DNA from 3 places in the Streptomyces sp. NPDC036813 genome. Region 3 is predicted to be linked to each of the others. Evidence: riboswitches for the same ligand, from Rfam matches in the RefSeq annotation. Region 3 holds a riboswitch; each other region holds the start of a gene.
What was found. Region 3 has a riboswitch for cyclic di-AMP ahead of ACZ67Q_RS33565 (M23 family metallopeptidase). Riboswitches for the same ligand answer to the same signal wherever they lie in the genome.
Positions count from the first base shown of each region.

Region 1: another riboswitch for cyclic di-AMP. It lies ahead of ACZ67Q_RS25890 (transglycosylase family protein); the one in region 3 lies ahead of ACZ67Q_RS33565 (M23 family metallopeptidase).
Region 2: another riboswitch for cyclic di-AMP. It lies ahead of ACZ67Q_RS24715 (transglycosylase SLT domain-containing protein); the one in region 3 lies ahead of ACZ67Q_RS33565 (M23 family metallopeptidase).

Region 1 is NZ_JBVJPV010000013.1:86,868-93,024, forward strand. It holds gene ACZ67Q_RS25870 (Ppx/GppA phosphatase family protein) at 108-1,049, opposite strand; gene ACZ67Q_RS25875 (DUF501 domain-containing protein) at 1,046-1,594, opposite strand; gene ACZ67Q_RS25880 (FtsB family cell division protein) at 1,617-2,093, opposite strand; gene eno (phosphopyruvate hydratase) at 2,231-3,526, opposite strand; gene ACZ67Q_RS25890 (transglycosylase family protein) at 3,807-4,520, opposite strand; cyclic di-AMP (ydaO/yuaA leader) riboswitch at 4,524-4,692, opposite strand; gene ACZ67Q_RS25895 (transglycosylase family protein) at 4,876-5,949, opposite strand; gene ACZ67Q_RS25900 (cytochrome P450 family protein) at 6,077-6,157, opposite strand, start outside.
Region 2 is NZ_JBVJPV010000012.1:140,855-147,011, forward strand. It holds gene ACZ67Q_RS24700 (carboxylate--amine ligase) at 1-389, shown strand, start outside; gene ACZ67Q_RS24705 (FAD-dependent oxidoreductase) at 526-1,728, shown strand; gene ACZ67Q_RS24710 (HAD family hydrolase) at 2,059-2,865, shown strand; gene ACZ67Q_RS24715 (transglycosylase SLT domain-containing protein) at 2,954-3,448, opposite strand; cyclic di-AMP (ydaO/yuaA leader) riboswitch at 3,452-3,636, opposite strand; gene ACZ67Q_RS24720 (polyprenyl synthetase family protein) at 4,215-5,225, shown strand; gene ACZ67Q_RS24725 (LolA family protein) at 5,612-6,157, shown strand, end outside.
Region 3 is NZ_JBVJPV010000020.1:120,715-126,871, forward strand. It holds gene ACZ67Q_RS33555 (M16 family metallopeptidase) at 1-801, shown strand, start outside; gene ACZ67Q_RS33560 (M16 family metallopeptidase) at 798-2,186, shown strand; cyclic di-AMP (ydaO/yuaA leader) riboswitch at 2,422-2,575, shown strand; gene ACZ67Q_RS33565 (M23 family metallopeptidase) at 2,588-3,331, shown strand; gene ACZ67Q_RS33570 (GntR family transcriptional regulator) at 3,546-4,238, shown strand; gene ACZ67Q_RS33575 (HPr family phosphocarrier protein) at 4,420-4,701, opposite strand; gene ACZ67Q_RS33580 (bifunctional acetate--CoA ligase family protein/GNAT family N-acetyltransferase) at 4,881-6,157, shown strand, end outside.

The DNA.
Region 1 (6,157 bases), on a different contig from region 3:
CGACTCCCCTGGCGGGTTCACCATCACAAAAAGGGCGAAACAAACCAACAGCAACAGAGGGCACATACTTTTCGTAAGTGCCCTCTGTGCACATCAGTGTTCTGTCGTCACGCCACGGACCAGGCGATGCCGTCCAGGATGTCGTGCTCGCTCACCACGACCTCCTCGGCACCGATCCGGTCCATGATCGACAGCAGCACCAGGGAGCCCGCCGCGATCACGTCCACCCGCCCGGGGTGCATGGACGGCACAGCCGCGCGCTCGGCGTGCGTGGAGTGCAGCAGCCACTCGGTGATCTCGCGGACCTTGTCGCGGGAGATCCGGGAGTGGTGGATGCGCGCCGAGTCGTACTCGGGCAGCTCTTGGGCGATCGCCGACACGGTCGTCACCGACCCGGCGAGCCCGACCAGCGTCCGCGCCTCGCGCAGCGGCACGCTTGCCTCGGCGAGGTCGAGGGCGGCCTCGATGTCGGCCCGCATGGCCGCGATCTGCTCCTCGGTGGGCGGGTCCGTGACCGCCCCGCCGGCCACCAGGTGCCGCTCCGTCATCCGCACACAGCCGACGTCCACCGAGCGGGCCGCGCGCACGTGTTCCTCGCCGACGACGAACTCCGTGGAGCCGCCGCCGATGTCCACCACCAGGAAGGGACGGTCCAGGTGCTCGTGCTCGGCCAGCTCCCTGGTCGCGCCGGTGAAGGAGAACTCCGCCTCCTGGTCACCGGTGATGACCTCCGGCTCCACGCCGAGGATGTCCATCACGCCGCGCACGAACTCGTCGCGGTTCTCCGCGTCTCGGGAGGCGGAGGTGGCCACGAAGCGCAGCCGCTCGGCACCGTGCTCCTTGATGATCTCCGCGTACTCCCGGCACGCGGCGAAGGTACGCTCCAGCGCCTCCGGGGCGAGCCGGCCGGTGCGGTCGACGCCCTGCCCGAGCCGCACGATCGTCATACGGCGGTCCAGGTCGACCAGTTCGCCGCTCTTCGGGTCGCAGTCGGCGACCAGCAGGCGGATGGAGTTCGTACCGCAGTCGATGGCGGCGACACGGGTCACTTGGCGTCCTCCTCGGTCTCGGCGCCGTCCTGTGCCGACGTCACGCACGGACCCTTGCGCCACCACTCGGGCAGCATCGCGATGGCCTCGTCGCCCAGCGGGTTGACGCCCGGTCCGGCGGCCAGGGAGTGGGCGACCAGCACGTGCAGGCACTTCACGCGGTCCGGCATGCCGCCGGCGCTCGGGAAGCCGGTCAGCTCCTCGATCTCGTCCCGGCGCCGGATGTAGTCCTCGTGGGCGGCGCGGTAGGCGGCGGCCAGCTCCGGGTCGGTCTGCAGCCGCTCGGTCATCTCCTTCATCACGCCCTCGGCCTCCAGGGTGCCGATCGCGGAGGCGGCCCGGGGGCAGGTCAGGTAGTACAGCGTCGGGAAGGGCGTGCCGTCCGGCAGGCGCGGGGCGGTCTCCACGACATCGGGCTGCCCGCAGGGGCACCGGTGGGCGATCGCGCGCAGCCCGCGCGGCGGCCGGCCGAGCTGCTGCCTGAAGGCCTCGACGTCCGCGTCGGTGGGCTCGGTGCGCGGGGTGGACGGCGGGGGCGTTTCCACTACGAAGTTCTCTCTTGTCGAATTACTGGTCGGAGGCGTCGGCCTTGTCGACCCCGTCCCAGACGTTGGAGTACCAGGGGCGGTCCGTCGAGCCGGCGTCGGTGTGGGCCTGCGTGGCCGCGTCCGGGTCGACCACGACGTAACCGGTCTCCCCCGGCAGCACATAGTGCAGCCGCTTGCGGATCTGCTGCTCGGCGAAGGAGTCGTCCTGCCAGCGCGCCTTGAGGTCGCGCAGCTGCTCCACACGCTGCGCGGCCTGCTGCTTCTGGCGCTCCAGGTCGGCGATCTCGGCGCGCTGCGAGACGTACTGGCGCATGGGGTAGGCGAGCGCCACGATCAGCGTGCACACCACCAGCGCGAGCAGCGCCGCGCGGCCGGTGAGCCGGGAGCGGCGGGCCTGCCGTTTGGTCTGGGAACGGTAGACGCGGGCCGCGGTCTGCTCGCCGAGCAGCCGGATCCTGGTCGCGGTGGAGAAACGGTCCCGGTCCTTCACCGCCATGGCCATCCTCCCGTTTCACACGCGCGTACGTCCCCGGACACGGTACGGGACCGAGTACGGGGACGTACGTACGACTGGCTAAGCCTTACGCCAGGTTGGCCCAGCCTTCGGGGCCGGCCTCGGGCTCAGCCGTCTGTTCAGCCCTTGGAGACCGTGCCGCGGAAGCGGGGGAAGGCGCTGCGGCCGGCGTACACCGCGGCGTCGTCGAGGATCTCCTCGATGCGCAGCAGCTGGTTGTACTTGGCGACGCGCTCGGAGCGGGCCGGGGCGCCGGTCTTGATCTGGCCGCAGTTGGTGGCGACAGCGAGGTCGGCGATGGTGACGTCCTCGGTCTCGCCGGAGCGGTGGGACATCATGCACTTGTAGCCGTTGCGCTGGGCCAGCTCGACGGCGTCCAGGGTCTCGGTGAGCGAGCCGATCTGGTTGACCTTGACGAGCAGCGCGTTGGCGGCGCCCTCGTCGATGCCGCGCTGGAGACGCTCGGGGTTGGTGACGAACAGGTCGTCACCGACGAGCTGGACCTTGTCGCCGAGCTTGGCGGTGATGGTCTTCCAGCCGGCCCAGTCGTCCTCGAACAGCGGGTCCTCGATGGAGACCAGCGGGTAGGCCTCGACCAGCTCGGCGTAGTACTCGGTCATCTCCTCGGCCGAGCGGTTCTTGCCCTCGAAGACGTAGGAGCCGTCCTTGTAGAACTCGGACGCGGCCACGTCGAGGGCCAGGGCGATCTGCTCGCCGGGGGTGTAGCCGGCCTCCTTGATCGCCTCGAGGATGAGGTCGAGGGCCTCGCGGTTGGAGCCGAGGTTCGGGGCGAAGCCGCCCTCGTCGCCGAGGCCGGTGGACAGGCCCTTGGACTTCAGGACCTTCTTCAGGGTGTGGTAGACCTCGGCGCCCCAGCGCAGGGCCTCGGAGAAGGACTCCGCGCCGATCGGGGCGATCATGAACTCCTGGATGTCCACGTTGGAGTCGGCGTGCGAGCCGCCGTTCAGGATGTTCATCATCGGCACCGGCAGCAGGTGCGCGTTCGGACCGCCCAGGTAGCGGAACAGCGGCAGGTCGCTGGCCTCGGAGGCGGCGTGGGCGACGGCGAGCGAGACGCCGAGGATGGCGTTGGCGCCGAGGGAGCCCTTGTTGTCGGTGGCGTCCAGGTCGAACATGGCCTGGTCGATCAGGCGCTGCTCGGTGGCGTCGTAGCCGACCAGCTCCGGGCCGATCTGCTCGATGACGGCCAGCACGGCCTTCTCGACGCCCTTGCCCTGGTAACGGCTGGAGTCGCCGTCGCGGAGCTCGATGGCCTCGAAGGCGCCCGTCGAGGCGCCGGACGGAACGGCGGCACGCCCGGTGCTGCCGTCGTCGAGGCCGACCTCGACCTCGACCGTGGGGTTGCCTCGGGAGTCCAGGATTTCCCGGGCTACGACGACGTCGATGGACGGCACGAGCATCTCCTTCGTGGATGTGACGCTGAAAGTGCGGGGCTGGTGAGCCTTGCGACTAGAGCCTAACCGCCCCGGGGCCATCGGCCAGCCGACCGCCCGGCCCGTGGACAGACAGACCGTACCCATTGTTCACCGTCGGAACAAAGGGGGGTGGCGTTCCGGCTGAACGTCCGGAGAACGGACGGCAGAAAAAACCCCGTCCCGGTGCGTACGGGGGAACACGCACCGGGACGGGGAGCCCGTGGGGACGGGGAGCGGCCCTTGGCCGGCCCGCTGCCGCTTACTTCAGGTGCAGCTGCTGGCCCGGGTAGATGAGGTCGGCGTCCGCGACGATGTCCTTGTTCAGGTCGAACAGCTTCTTCCAGCCGCCGGCGACGTGGTGCTTCTCGGCGATGGAGCTGAGGGTGTCACCGGTGACGACCTTGTACTCGCCGTCGCCCTTCTTGACCTTCTTGCCGGTCGGGGTGGTGACGGTCTTGGTGCTCTGCTTCTTCGGCGTCTGCGCCGGGCGCTCGCTGGAGCGGGAGGCGCTCTGCTGCTCGCTGGAGCGCGTCGTGGTGGTGCCCTGGGAGGACGAGCCGCCGCTCTGGGAGGAGCTGGAGGAGCCGCCACCGTTGTTCGGGGTGTTCGACAGGCCCGTGCCGCAGACCGGCCAGGCGCCCTTGCCCTGGGAGGCGAGGACCTTCTCGGCGACGGCGATCTGCTGGGACTTGCTGGCCTGGTTGGCCTGCGGGGCGTAGGCGGTGCCGCCGTACGCGGCCCAGGTGGAGGCGGAGAACTGCAGGCCGCCGTAGTAACCGTTGCCGGTGTTGATGGACCAGTTGCCACCGGACTCGCACTGGGCGACCGCGTCCCACTCGGAGGTGGTGGCGGCGGAGGCGTTGCCGGCCGCCATCAGCGGGGCGGCGACGGCCGCGCCGGTGACACCGGCGAGCGCGATGACACGGGTGGTCTTGGAGGGACGACGGTGCTTGCCCTTGCCGGAAAACAGCATGGTGGATCCCCTCACCGACGCCTGCGAGGTGAGCTGTCGGGTTCGGGCCGGTTGAGTTGCCCGGCCACCCCTCCCCTGGGAGGCGTGGCTTCACCCCTAGCCGCTCCGGCTCAACTGCCGGGCACGGCGCTTACCTTGGGTCCCCCGCTCCTGCCTGCGGCGCGTTGAGCGACGACTGTTCCCGTGCGGCCGCTGGCAGGATTCGGCGTTGCGGCCGGCCGGGGCTCGCGATGGCGAGCGGTCATGACCGTAGACAGGCGATCGGCCGAATTTCAAAGACGATCACGGCTTCTGAGACTCATCCCACACTTTCACCAAAGCGGACATCAGTCTCAAAACGGGGCGTCAACTCCCGCTACTTTTCGCCCGTTTCGCCACCGACAAGCAGGGTCTGACCGGGGACGATGCGGCCCGGGTCGGCCCCGATCGCGTCCCGGTTCTCCGCGTACAGCGCGCGCCACCCGCCCTCGACGCCAAGGGAGTCGGCGATGGACGTCAGACTGTCCCCGTCGCGCACTGTGTAGCGCGAGGCATGCCGGCCCGAGGCGGGCGCCGCGCTCACTTCGGCGGCGTCCTCCGTGGCGCTGGCGCCGCGGTGGCGGCCGCCGCCGTCCACCGCACCGGTGTCGACGAGCCCCGAATCCCCGACGATCTGGCGCAGGTTGTCCGGATCGTCGGTGTTTGCGTCACCTGCGGACGCGCTGCCGGACGGCTGCGAGGTGCCGGGCCCGGACGTTCCGGGCGCGCCGGACTCGGCCGCGCCCCCCGTGGACGGGGTGGCGGACGACGACCCGTCAGAGGGCTGCGCGGGGGTGCCCGTGGAGGGCGTCCCGGACGGCGCACCGGAGGAGTCGGGCAAGCCGGGCGAGTCCACCGAACCGGATGATCCGGAGGTACCGGTGGATCCGGAGGTACCGGCCGAAGCGGATGAGTCGGACGGAGTGCTGGTCCCGGTCGGACCGGAGGAGCCCGAGCCGGTGGTGGAGCCGCCGGCCGCCGAGCCGCCGCCCGACGTGTCGCCCGCGACCCCCGTGTCGACGTCCGGTGCGGAGGTGTCGCCGGACAGGCCCGAGGTCAGCCCGCACAGCGTCCAGTGGCCGACACCCTGGTCGGCGAGGACCTTCTCGGCCACGGCTATCTGCTGCGAACGGCTCGCGAGGTCGGGCCGGGCCGCGTACTCCAGGCCGCCGTGCCCCTCCCAGTCCTCCTGCGACAGATGCAGGCCGCCGTAGAGCCCGATCCCGGGGTTGTCGCTCCAGCGGCCTCCGCTCTCGCACTCGGCCACCTTGTCCCACGTCGCGCCGTCGGCCGCGTGGGCGCTCGCCGCGCCGAGCAGAGGGATGGCGATGGCGGAGCCGGTCACTCCGGCCGTGACGAGGAGGGCCGGAGCCTGACGGGGGCGACGGTGTCGACCGTTCCCGGAGAGCATGCGGTGACCTTTCGCGAGACAGCACTGACCGGCGCGGCGCCTTGAGGCACCGGCGTCGCGCTGACGAGTGAACGTATCGGCAGACGATCGCCAGTCACAAGTTCATGCCGCGCAGATCACGTGAAGATCACATAGTTGAAGATGTGTCAGTTTTCTGTGCGGGCGCGGGCGTGAACGTCACGGGCAACTGCCGCAGACCCCGCATGAT
Region 2 (6,157 bases), on a different contig from region 3:
TCCTCGACTTCAACCCGCGCATGGGCGCCCAGTTCCGCCTCTTCGAGAACGAGGCGGGGGTGGACGTGGTCCGCGCCCTGCACCTGGACCTGACCGGGCGCACCGTTCCGGAGGGGGAACAGCGCGCCGGCCACCGCTACATCGTGGAGAACATCGACCTGGCCGCCCTGCTCGCCTATCGCCGCAGCGGCTACACGACGCCGCACGCACCGGCCCGGGCGAGCGGCACGGAACTGGCCTGGCTCGCGGGTGACGACCCGCTGCCGTTCCTCACGATGCTCGCGCGCTTCGTGCGACCCGGCGCGAAGCACCTCTATCAGCTGTGGCGGACCCACCGCCGCGGCAGCACCGGACCGGGTGGACGGCCGGGTGGACGCCACCAGCCGTAGCCGCCTCCCGGCCGGAACGCGGAGTGACGACACCGCGAAGTGACGACACCGCGAAGTGACGACACCGCGAAGTGACGACATCACGAAGTGACGACACACCACGAAGTGACGACATGACGTCCTGGGGAGGGACTTCGTGAACCAACCGGTAGCAGTCCTCGGGGCAGGCCCCTTCGGCCTGTCCACCGCCGCCCATCTGCGCGCCCGTGGCGTGCCCGTCCGCGTCTTCGGCGACCCCATGGTCAGCTGGCGCGACAACATGCCCGCCGGCATGCTCCTGAAGTCGACCCCCGCGGCCTCCAGCATCGACTGCCCGCAACGCGGGTACACCCTCGCCGACTACTGCGACGCGGCCGGCATCCGGCGGCTGGTCACCGATGAGGACATCATTCCCGTCGAGACGTTCATCGCCTACGGGCAGTGGTTCCAGCAGAAGCTGCTGCCCGAGCTGGAGCGGGTGCGGGTGGTCTCCGTGGACCGGCGCACCGGGGGCGGCTTCGAGCTGAAGCTGGACTCCGGGGAGCAGCTCACCGCGCGGGCCGTCGTCGTCGCCACCGGACTGTCCGGCCTGTCCCACCTGCCCCGCGAGCTGGCCTCGGCCGCCCCGGACGGACCCGCTCCGACGGCGCCGGTCTCGCACAGTTCCCAGCATCACGACCTGACCCGCTTCGCCGGCCGCGAGCTGATCGTCGTCGGCGCCGGACAGTCCGCGCTGGAGACGGCGGCGCTCGCCGCCGAGGCCGGGGCCCGGGTGCGGGTGGTGGCCCGCGGCCGGGGCCGGGTCGCCTTCGGCGCGGCGCCGTGGGACCAGCCCCGGCTGCGCCCTCAGTCGCCCTTCGGCCGGGCCTGGTCGCTGTGGGCCCTGAGCTATTACCCGCAGCCCTACCGCTATCTGCCCGCCGAGCTACGCCACTACCTGGTCCGCCGGGTCCTCGGCCCGCTCGGCGCCTGGTGGCTGCGCGAGCGCTTCGCGGGGAAGGTGGAGGTCAGCGAGGTGCAGCGGATCGTGCGGGCGGAGTCGACGGGCGAGGGCGCCACCCTCACCGTGCGCAGTCACTCCGGCCGCACCGAGCGGCTCGCCGCCGACCACGTCATCGCGGCCACCGGCTACCGGGTGAACCTCGCGGCGATGGACTTCCTCGGCCACGGGCTGCGCACCGCGCTCGCCGTCAGCCGCGGCACTCCCAGGCTCGGCGCCGGCTACGTCTCGTCGGTCCCCGGCCTGTACTTCACGGGTCTGCCGGCGGCTGGGTCGTACGGCCCGGTGATGCGGTTCGTATGCGGCACGGAGTTCGCCTCGCCACGGCTGGCCCGGCATCTGGTGGCGGCGCACGGCTGAGGGCACGCCGGACCTGCGCGGGACGGCCGACCTGCGCGGGGACGGCCATCCTGCGCGGGAGCGGCGGCCCGGTCAGTCCTCCTGCGCGTGCTGCCAGGTTGATCAGGCCGCTCGCGTGCGGATGCCGGGCGAGATATCGACACCGGCGTCGGCGAAGCACGGACGCACGGCCTCGGGCAGGGCGGGGTCGTCGGGGTCGCCGTCGAACCAGAGGCCCCGTTGCCGGGCCTGGGGGTGAAGAGCGGGGCGCCGACCGGGTCCCCCGGGGACGTTGCGGAACGGCGAATCGGGTGGTGAACGGGTGACCTGCGGGGTCCGTATTCTCTGATCATGGCCGCACCCCTCGCATATGCCCTCATCGCCACTGACCTGGACGGAACGCTGCTGCGCGGCGACGACACGCTGTCCGACCGGTCCCGGGCCGCGCTCGCGCGGGTGGCGAACGCCGGCGCCCGCCACCTGGTGGTGACGGGCCGCCCGGCGCCCCGGGTGCGGCCGCTGCTGGAGGACCTCGGCTGCACGGGGCTCGCGGTGTGCGGCCAGGGCGCGCAGGTGTACGACGCGGGGGCCGGCCGTCTGCTGTGGTCGGTGACCCTCGACCGGGAGCTGGCCGAGACCGCGCTCGGCAAGATCGAGGCCGAGGTGGGGGAGGTGTACGCCGCGGTCGACCAGGACGGCGTGGACGGGCTGACGCTGATCGAGCCCGGCTACCGGATGCCGCACCCGACACTGCCGGCGGTGCGGGTCGGGCGGCGCGACGATCTGTGGGGCGAGCCGATCAGCAAGGTGCTGCTGCGCCATCCCGAGCTGTCCGACGACGAGCTGGCGGCGACGGCGCGCGCGGTGGTCGGTTCCCTGGCGACGGTGACCATGTCGGGGCCGGGGACCGTGGAGCTGCAGCCGTGCGGTGTCACCAAGGCGACGGGGCTCGCGCTGGCGGCCGACCATCTCGGGCTGGGCCCCGAGCGGGCGCTCGCGTTCGGGGACATGCCGAACGATATCCCGATGTTCGCCTGGGCCGCCCGAGGGGTGGCCATGGCCAACGCCCACGAGGAGCTGAAGGCCGTGGCCGACGAGGTCACCTTGTCGAACGAGGACGACGGCATCGCCGTCGTCCTCGAACGACTCTTCGCGTGAGGCAGTGGCTCACGACGCTCCCGTGAGGCAGCGGCTCAAGGCTCTTGCCGGAGGCAGCGGCTCACGGCTTCTCGCGTGAGGCGGTGGCTCAGTACGCGCTGAACACGTTGTCGATCGACCCGTAGCGGGCGGCCGCGTAGTTGCAGGCCGCGGTGATGTTGGCGATCGGGTCGTACGGGTCCATGGAGGTGCCGGACACGTGGTAGGCGAGGAACGTCGGGTCGATCACCTGGAGCAGGCCCTTGGACGGGGTGCCGGCGGCCGCGTTGGAGTCCCACAGGTTGATGGCGGCGGGGTTGCCGGAGGACTCGCGGATGATGTTGCGGTAGATCCCGTCGTAGGTGCCCGGGATGCCGTGCTGGGACATGATGTCCAGCGACTGGCGGATCCAGCCGTCGAGGTTGTTCGGGTAGACCGAGTTGGCGGCCGTGATCACGGTGGCGCTGGTCGCCGGGGTGGCGGCGGAGGCGCTGGTGGCGCCGAAGAGCGGCAGCGCGAGGGCGGCGGCACCGGTGCCGGCGACGGCGAGGGTGCGGACGAGGCGGGACGTGCGGGTGCGGCGGTGCTGACCGGCAGCAGACATGACGAAGTTCCTCTCCCACGCCTGCGAGGTGAGCTGTCGGGTTCGGGCTGGAGATGCCCGGCCGGCCGCGGCTGCGGCACGGCTTCACCCCAAGCCGGTCCGGGGCGTCGTCGGGGTGACGACGTCCGGCTCGGCGACTTACCTGGGTCCCCCGCTCCTGCCGTACACGGATGAGTTGGTCCGATGGTGGATGCCGGACGGCGGCAGGATTAGGCGTCCATCCGACAGGCCGGGAAGTTATGCGAGAGCTGATGCCGGGAACAAGTACCGGTTTCACCTAATGCCCTGGTTGACCTTGGTCCGGGGTGTTTGGGGTGCTTGATCCTTTGTGGTCGCCGAGGCCCAACTCGCTTGTCGGGACTGGCGAAACACGGGGCAGACGGAGGGGAGGCCGGTGAGGGTGGCGCGTGACCCAATTCACTGGTGTCACAGGGGAAACACATTTGGTACCAAGGCGGCCAAGGTGAATCGACTGATTAATTACGGCAAAACGGGCAGTCGGGTCGTGTTGTGGCGCGCCGGGGCGGGGTGCCTCACGGAGGGTGGGGGGTGGTCTTCACGACACGAGCATGGTTGATATCGGTACTTTTCGGCCGATCAGATTTGATCGATAAACATATCGGGCGTGATCCGATACCACCTGGCCTGTAACCGTGGGCGCTATCGGTGATCGAAACGTGACCGGATACGCTGACTTGAGTGATGTCAGCGACCTATCGACAAACCGTGTAATCGCCAACCGGCACCAGCAGACAGGAGACCCCTCGTGACCGTCGTCGGGCCGTTCGGGCTTAGCGTGCGGGACCAGGCTCTCGAGGCCGATGTCCAGGCCGGATTGGCGGCTGTCGAGGAAGGGCTGCTCGAGGCCACCAAGAGCGAGGTTCCCTTCATCACGGAGGCCGCACAGCACCTGGTGCGGGCGGGCGGGAAGCGGTTCCGGCCGCTGCTCGTGATGCTGGCGGCGCAGTTCGGCGACCCGTATGCGCCGGGTGTCGTGCCGTCGGCGGTCGTGGTCGAGCTGACCCACCTCGCGACGCTGTACCACGACGACGTCATGGACGAGGCCGCCGTGCGGCGCGGGGTGCCCAGCGCGAACACGCGGTGGGGTAACTCGGTCGCCGTACTGACCGGCGACTTCCTCTTCGCGCGCGCGTCGCAGATCCTCGCCGACCTCGGCCCCGAGGCGGTGCGGGTGCAGGCGCTGGCGTTCGAGAGGCTGGTCACCGGGCAGATCCTGGAGACCGCGGGGCCGCAGGACGGGCGCGACCCGGTCGACCACTACCTCGAGGTGCTCGGCGGCAAGACGGGGTCGCTGGTGGCGGTGTCGTGCCGGTTCGGCGCGATGATGTCCGGCGCCGACGAGACGGTCGTGGACGTGCTGACCCAGTACGGGGAGCGGCTGGGCGTCGCTTTCCAGCTGGCTGACGACGTGCTCGACATCGCCTCCGACTCGCACGAGTCCGGCAAGACGCCGGGCACGGATCTTCGCGAGGGCATTCCGACGCTGCCGGTGCTGCGGCTGCGCGAGCAGGCCGAGCGGCTGGGGCTGCCGGAGGACCGCGCGCTGTGCGAGCTGCTGGACTCCGATCTGAGCGACGACGCGCGACACGCGGAGGCGCTGGCCGGGCTGCGGGCGCACCCCGCGCTGGAGCAGGCGCGGCGCGACACCGTCCGCTACGCCGAGGAGGCGCGTGCGGCGCTGGCTCCGCTGCGGGAGTGCGGCGCCAAGGCGGCGCTGATGGAGCTGTGCGACGCGGTGGTGCACCGGGCGGGCTGACGGCAGCCGTCCCCCTCCCGGCCGGAGACGTACATCCGGGCCGTGCGGCCCTTCCGCTGACGGCCGCACCCCGGGTGGACTCCGCCTCTCGGCGTATCCGCACCCTCGGGTGGAGCCCGCTGCCCCGTCCCCGTGGCTCCCTGGTCCCCCACCTCCCCTACGGGTAGGGCGAGCTGAGGCCCCGCCATGTCATACCCCAGCAGTACATGCGGTTGCGTCCGTGGAGTGACGCTTCCCGGCGGCCGATTTGGTCTCATGGAAAGCACGGAAGACACCACTCCTCACCGATTCGGGTGAGAATGGCGGCTTGGGGTGGGGCCCGCCGGGAGCACGCGCCGGGGGTCACGGGAACGACAGCCGCCGCCGACGACGGAGGTAGCGCACACATGGCACCGTATGGAAGCGATGACAGGGCGACGGCCGTGCAGGAGCCGGCCGGCTCGTCGGGCGGGGGGCGTCGCAGGGCCGCGCGGTACGTCGTGCCCGCGACCGTCGTGGGCGTGGCCGCCGCGACGATCGGGATCGTCCCCGCGCTCGCCAGCTCCGGTGACCCGGATCTGCCGAAGATCACCGCGCAGCAGCTCATCGAGAAGATCGCGGCGTCGGACGTCCAGCAGATGTCGGGCACCGTGCGGATCAGCACCGACCTCGGGCTGCCCGACCTGGGCGGGCTCGCGGGCGGTCTCGGCGGGAAGACGGGCGGCTCCGGTGACGGCTCGGCCGCCGACCCGTCCGCCAAGGTCACCGAACTCGCCACCGGCTCGCACACGTTGCGGGTCGCGGCCGACGGGCCGGACCGGCAGAAGGTGTCGGTGCTGGAGGACGCCGCCGAATACAGCCTCATCCACAACGGCAAGGACGTGTGGGGCTACGACAGCAAGTCCAACGAGGTGTACCACGCCACCTCGGAGGACACCGGCAAGGACCACCGC
Region 3 (6,157 bases):
TACGCGCCGAACAACGCGGTCCTGTCGGTCGTCGGCGACATCGACCCGGAGCAGACCCTCGCCTGGGTCGAGAAGTACTTCGGCTCCATCGCCTCCCACGACGGCAAGCCCGAGCCGCGTGACGGCACGCTGCCCGACGTCATCGGCAGCCAGCTGCGCGAGGTCGTCCGCGAGGAGGTCCCGGCGCGCGCCCTGATGGGTGCCTACCGGCTGCCTCACGACGGCACACGCGCGTGCGACGCGGCGGACCTCGCGCTGACGATCCTCGGCGGCGGCGAGTCCTCCCGCCTGTACAACCGGCTGGTGCGCCGCGACCGCACGGCCGTCGCGGCCGGCTTCGGCCTGCTGCGGCTGGCCGGGGCGCCCTCCCTGGGCTGGCTGGACGTGAAGACGTCCGGTGACGTCGAGGTGCCGGTCATCGAGGCCGCCATCGACGAGGAGCTCGCCCGGTTCGCCGCGGAGGGCCCCACGGCCGAGGAGATGGAACGCGCCCAGGCGCAGCTGGAGCGCGAGTGGCTGGACCGGCTCGGCACCGTCGCGGGCCGCGCCGACGAACTGTGCCGCTACGCGGTCCTGTTCGGCGACCCGCAGCTCGCCCTCACCGCCGTCCAGCGCGTGCTCGAGGTGACGCCCGAGGAGGTGCAGGAGGTCGCCAAGGCCCGCCTGCGCCCCGACAACCGCGCGGTGCTCGTGTACGAGCCGAAGACCCCGGAGGCCGCGCCGGACGCCGACGTGCCCGAGGACCCGGAGCAGGAAGCGACCGTAGAGGCCGGCAACGACAACGAGGAGACGGCCAAGTGACCGAGCTCGCCACCATGGACTTCCACCCCCAGCCCCAGGCGGGCGAGGCCAAGCCGTGGGCGTTCCCGGCCCCCGAGCGCGGCACGCTCGACAACGGCCTGACGGTGCTGCGCTGCCACCGCCCCGGCCAGCAGGTCGTCGCCGTGGAGGTGCTCCTGGACGCCCCCCTGGACGCCGAACCGGCCGGCCTGGACGGCGTCGCCACGATCATGGCGCGCGCCTTCTCCGAGGGCACCGACAAGCACTCCGCCGAGGAGTTCGCCGCCGAGCTGGAGCGTGCCGGCGCCACCCTCGACGCGCACGCCGACCACCCGGGTGTCCGCCTCAGCCTGGAGGTGCCCGCCTCCCGGCTGGCCAAGGGCCTCGGCCTGATCGCCGACGCCCTCAGGGCGCCCGCCTTCGCCGACAGCGAGATCGAACGGCTGGTGCGCAACCGCCTCGACGAGATCCCGCACGAGCTGGCCAGCCCCGCCCGCCGCGCCGCCAAGGAGCTGTCCAAGGAACTCTTCCCGGCGGCCTCGCGCATGTCGCGCCCCCGCCAGGGCACCGAGGAGACGGTCGCGGCCGTCGACGCGGCCGCCGTGCGCGCCTTCTACGAGCGGCACGTGCGCCCCGCCACCGCCACCGCGGTGGTCGTCGGCGACCTGACCGGCCTCGACCTCGACGACCTCCTGGGCGACACCCTGGGCGCCTGGACCGGCTCGCGCACCGAGCCGCGCCCCGTGCCGGCGGTGACCGCCGACGACACCGGCCGCGTCGTCATCGTCGACCGCCCGGGCGCCGTCCAGACGCAGCTGCTCATCGGCCGGATCGGCCCCGACCGGCACGACCGCGTATGGCCCGCGCAGGTGCTCGGCACGTACTGCCTGGGCGGCACCCTCACCTCCCGCCTGGACCGTGTCCTGCGGGAGGAGAAGGGCTACACCTACGGCGTGCGCGCCTTCAGCCAGGTGCTGCGCTCCGCCCCCGACGGCACGGGCGCGGCGATGCTCGCCATCAGCGGCTCCGTGGACACGCCGAACACCGGCCCGGCGCTGGACGACCTCTTCAAGGTGCTGCGCACCCTGGCGGCGGGCGGCCTGACCGACGCCGAGCGCGACGTCGCCGTGCAGAACCTCGTCGGGGTGGCGCCGCTGAAGTACGAGACCGCTGCCGCCGTCGCGGGCACGCTCGCCGACCAGGTCGAGCAGCATCTGCCCGACGACTACCAGGCGACGCTGTACCGGCAGCTCGCCGCGACCGGCACGGTGGAGGCCACGGCGGCGGTCGTGAACGCCTTCCCGGTGGACCGTCTGGTGACGGTCCTCGTCGGTGACGCCGCGCAGATCAAGGAGCCCGTCGAGGCCCTCGGCATCGGCGATGTCACCGTGGTGAGCGCGGAGTAGCCGCACACGCGCGTGGGGCCCTGGTGTCTGACGGAGCACCAGGGCCCTTGCCCTGCCCGCCGGCCTGTTTGTGATCCAAGGCGCTCCATCGCCCATATGCCCGAATTGGGGCGGAGGTTGCCTGTCTGGCCTGTGGGATGGCTTACAAAACCCCTGATTCGTTTGAGGACTGAAGGTCGATCACCGTAGCTTCATCCGGGCTGTTCGTCAGGCAGTGCGCCGCACCCGCGGCACCGGACAGTCATCGCCGAGTCCCCGTACGGCGCGAGCCAGGGGAGCCGGGGACCCACACGTCCCTGGGGTGAATCGGGCGCCCGCGAGGGTGCTCGTAGGAGACCTTCCTGCTCCGAACCCGTCAGCTAACCCGGTAGGCGAGAGGGAAGGAAAGGACAAGCCACCACATGGCGTTCGTCAGCGCCACCGGGAAGCACCGTCGTCCCAGCCGGATGAAGCGCACCACCGCGCAGGCCGCGGGTATCGCCGCGCTCACCACCACCGGCGTCATCGGCACCCTCGCGGCGCCCGCCCTCGCCGCCGATACCGCCGCCGAGCACACCGGTCTGCTCCCCGTCATCAGCGTCGACGACGCGGTCGCCGCGCAGATCGACGCCCAGGCCGAGGCCCAGAAGCAGGCCGCCGAGCAGGCGGCCATCGAGCAGGCCGCCCGTGAGGCCGCCGCCGCGCGGGCCCACGAGGCCAAGGAGCGTGCCGCCCGGGAGGCCGAGCGCAAGCGCCTGAACAGCTTCACGGCCCCGATCGCGCACTCCTACGTCTCCACCGGCTACGAGGCCAGCAGCTCCCTGTGGTCCTCCGGCCACCACACCGGCATCGACTTCCACGCCGCCACCGGCACCACGGTGCACGCGGTGGGCTACGGCACCGTCGTGGAGACCGGCTGGGGCGGCGCCTACGGCAACCAGATCGTCATCCGCATGCACGACGGCACGTACACCCAGTACGGGCACCTGTCGTCGATCGGCGTCGTCGTGGGCCAGCAGGTCGTCACCGGCCAGCAGATCGGCCTGTCCGGCGACACCGGCAACACCACCGGCCCGCACCTGCACTTCGAGGCGCGCACCAGCCCCGAGTACGGCTCCGACATGGACCCGGTCGCCTACCTGCGCGCGCACGGCGTGAACGTCTGACACACCGGAACGGCACGAGCCCCAGGAAGCCCCGGCGCACCGCGTCGGGGCTTTCGGCGTTTCCCGGATCCTCGCCTCCGGAGTAACCCGGCGAGGTGACCAAAAAATATCCATGGAATCCGGCTCGCCGTCGGAAATTCCGCTCCCTTGGAATAGAGTCACGGAACACGCGTCCATCGTCGGCGTTTCACGGGGATCAAGGCGGAGGTCGGACATGCGAATTCCGGCGCACTCGGTGTGCACGGCGATCCGGGACGACATCGTCGCCGGTGTCCATGAACGCGGCAGCCGGCTCACCGAGGAACTCCTCGCCCGCCGCTACGGCGTCTCCCGGGTGCCCGTGCGGGAGGCGCTGCGCACCCTGGAGGCCGAGGGCTTCGTCGTGACGCGACGGCACGCGGGCGCGTGCGTGGCCGAACCCACCGAGCAGGAAGCGGCCGACCTGCTGGAGATGCGGATGCTGCTGGAGCCGCTCGGCGCGGCGCGCGCAGCCCAGCGGCGCACCGAGGCGCACCTGAAGGTGCTGCGCGGCCTGGTGCGGCTCGGCCAGGAGCGGGCCAGGCGCGGCACCGGCGACGAGCTGCGCTCCCTGGGCGGCTGGTTCCACGAGACGCTCGTGCAGGCCTGTGGGAGCCAGGCGCTGACCGCCACGCTCACCCAGCTGCGCCACAAGATCGCCTGGATGTACGCCGTGGAGCCGTCGGCCGACCCCGTCAGGTCCTGGGCCGAACACGGCGCGCTCGCGGACGCGGTGGCGCGCGGCGACGGGGAGCGCGCACGCGCGATCGCGGCCCTGCACACCGAGCGCTCCACCGCCGCGTATCGGCTGCGCCGCTTCGGCGGCGACCGACCCGAGGGCGTGAGGAGTTCGCAACACCCCGTAAACACATCGGGCCCACGGCATTAACACGAGCACCGTATACAAAGAGAGGGATAAGTGAGCCCATTGAAAGGGCTGCCCTTTTCACGTTTTTCGCTCGTGCCACCGTTTTCCTCGGGGCTCACGGAGGGCGGCAAAAAGAAAGCCGCGCCGACCTCGAAAGGCCGACGCGGCTTCTTTATACGTGACTCGGACGGTCAGTCGTGACTCAGACGGTCTCGGGGAGCTCCTCGAGGCCCTCGGAGACCAGCTTCGCCAGACGGTCCAGGGCGGCGTCCGCGCCCTCGGCGTCGGAGGCGAGGACGATCTCCTCGCCGCCCTGGGCGCCCAGGCCGAGGACGGCCAGCATGGAGGCCGCGTTGACCGGGGTGCCGCCGGCCTTGGCGATCGTCACCGGGACGCCTGCGGCCGTGGCGGCTCGGACGAAGATGGAGGCGGGGCGGGCATGGAGGCCCTCGGCCCAGCCGACGTTGACGCGGCGCTCAGCCATGTGTTGCTGCCCTTCAGTTTCTCAGGGTTGTCTAGACCAGTTTCCCATATGGTGAAGCATGCCCGGAGAGGTCCTGCGACCCCTTCGGACGCGATCACCGGGCCTCGGCCTCGACCCGGCATCCGTCCTCCACAGAGTGCCCCGCGCCGTTGTCGTACGCGAGCCGTACTCTGGGCCCCATGCAGAGCGCGTCGGACAGGCAGGAGTACCCCGCCCACTGGGAGGCCGACGTGGTGCTGCGCGACGGCGGCACCGCGCGGATCCGCCCCATCACCGTCGATGACGCGGACCGCTTGGTCAGCTTCTACGAGCAGGTGTCGGACGAGTCGAAGTACTACCGCTTCTTCGCGCCCTACCCGCGTCTGTCCGCGAAGGACGTCCACCGCTTCACACACCACGACTTTGTGGACAGGGTGGGACTCGCGGCCACGATCGGCGGCGAGTTCATCGCAACCGTACGCTACGACCGGATCGGCGCGAACGGAATGCCCGCGTCCGCACCCGCCGACGAGGCAGAGGTCGCCTTCCTCGTCCAGGACGCCCACCAGGGCCGCGGCGTCGCCTCCGCCCTGCTCGAACACATCGGCGCCGTCGCCCGCGAGCGCGGCATCCGCCGCTTCGCGGCCGAGGTGCTGCCCGCCAACACCAAGATGATCAAGGTGTTCACGGACGCCGGGTACACCCAGAAGCGAAGCTTCGAGGACGGGGTGGTGCGCCTGGAGTTCGACCTGGAGCCCACCGAGCGCTCCCTCGCCGTGCAGTACGCGCGCGAACAGCGCGCCGAGGGCCGCTCGGTGCAGCGACTGCTGATGCCCGGCTCGGTCGCCGTCGTCGGCACCGGCCGCACCCCCGGTGGCGTCGGCCGCAGCATCCTCGCCAACCTCCGCGAGGCCGGCTACACCGGCCGGCTGCACGCAGTGAACCGCGCCTTCGGAGCCGACGTCACCGAACTCGACGGCGTCCCCGCCCACCGCTCCGTGCGGGAGATCGAGGGCCCGGTCGACCTGGCCGTCGTCGCCGTGCCCGCCGACCACGTGCCCCAGGTCGTCACCGAGTGCGGCGAGCACGGCGTGCAGGGCCTCGTGGTCATCTCCGCCGGATACGCCGAGAGCGGCCCCGAAGGGCGCGAGCGCCAGCGTGAACTGGTCCGACAGGCACGCACGTACGGCATGCGGATCATCGGCCCCAACGCCTTCGGAGTCATCAACACCTCGGCGGACGTCCGGCTGAACGCCTCCCTGGCCCCCGAGATGCCGCGCCCCGGCCGGATCGGCCTGTTCGCCCAGTCCGGCGCCATCGGCATCGCCCTGCTCTCCAGGCTGCACCGGCGCGGCGGCGGCGTCACGGGCGTCACGGGCGTCTCGACGTTCGTCTCCTCCGGCAACCGCGCGGACGTCTCCGGCAACGACGTCCTGCAGTACTGGTACGAGGACCCGGACACCGACGTCGCCCTGAT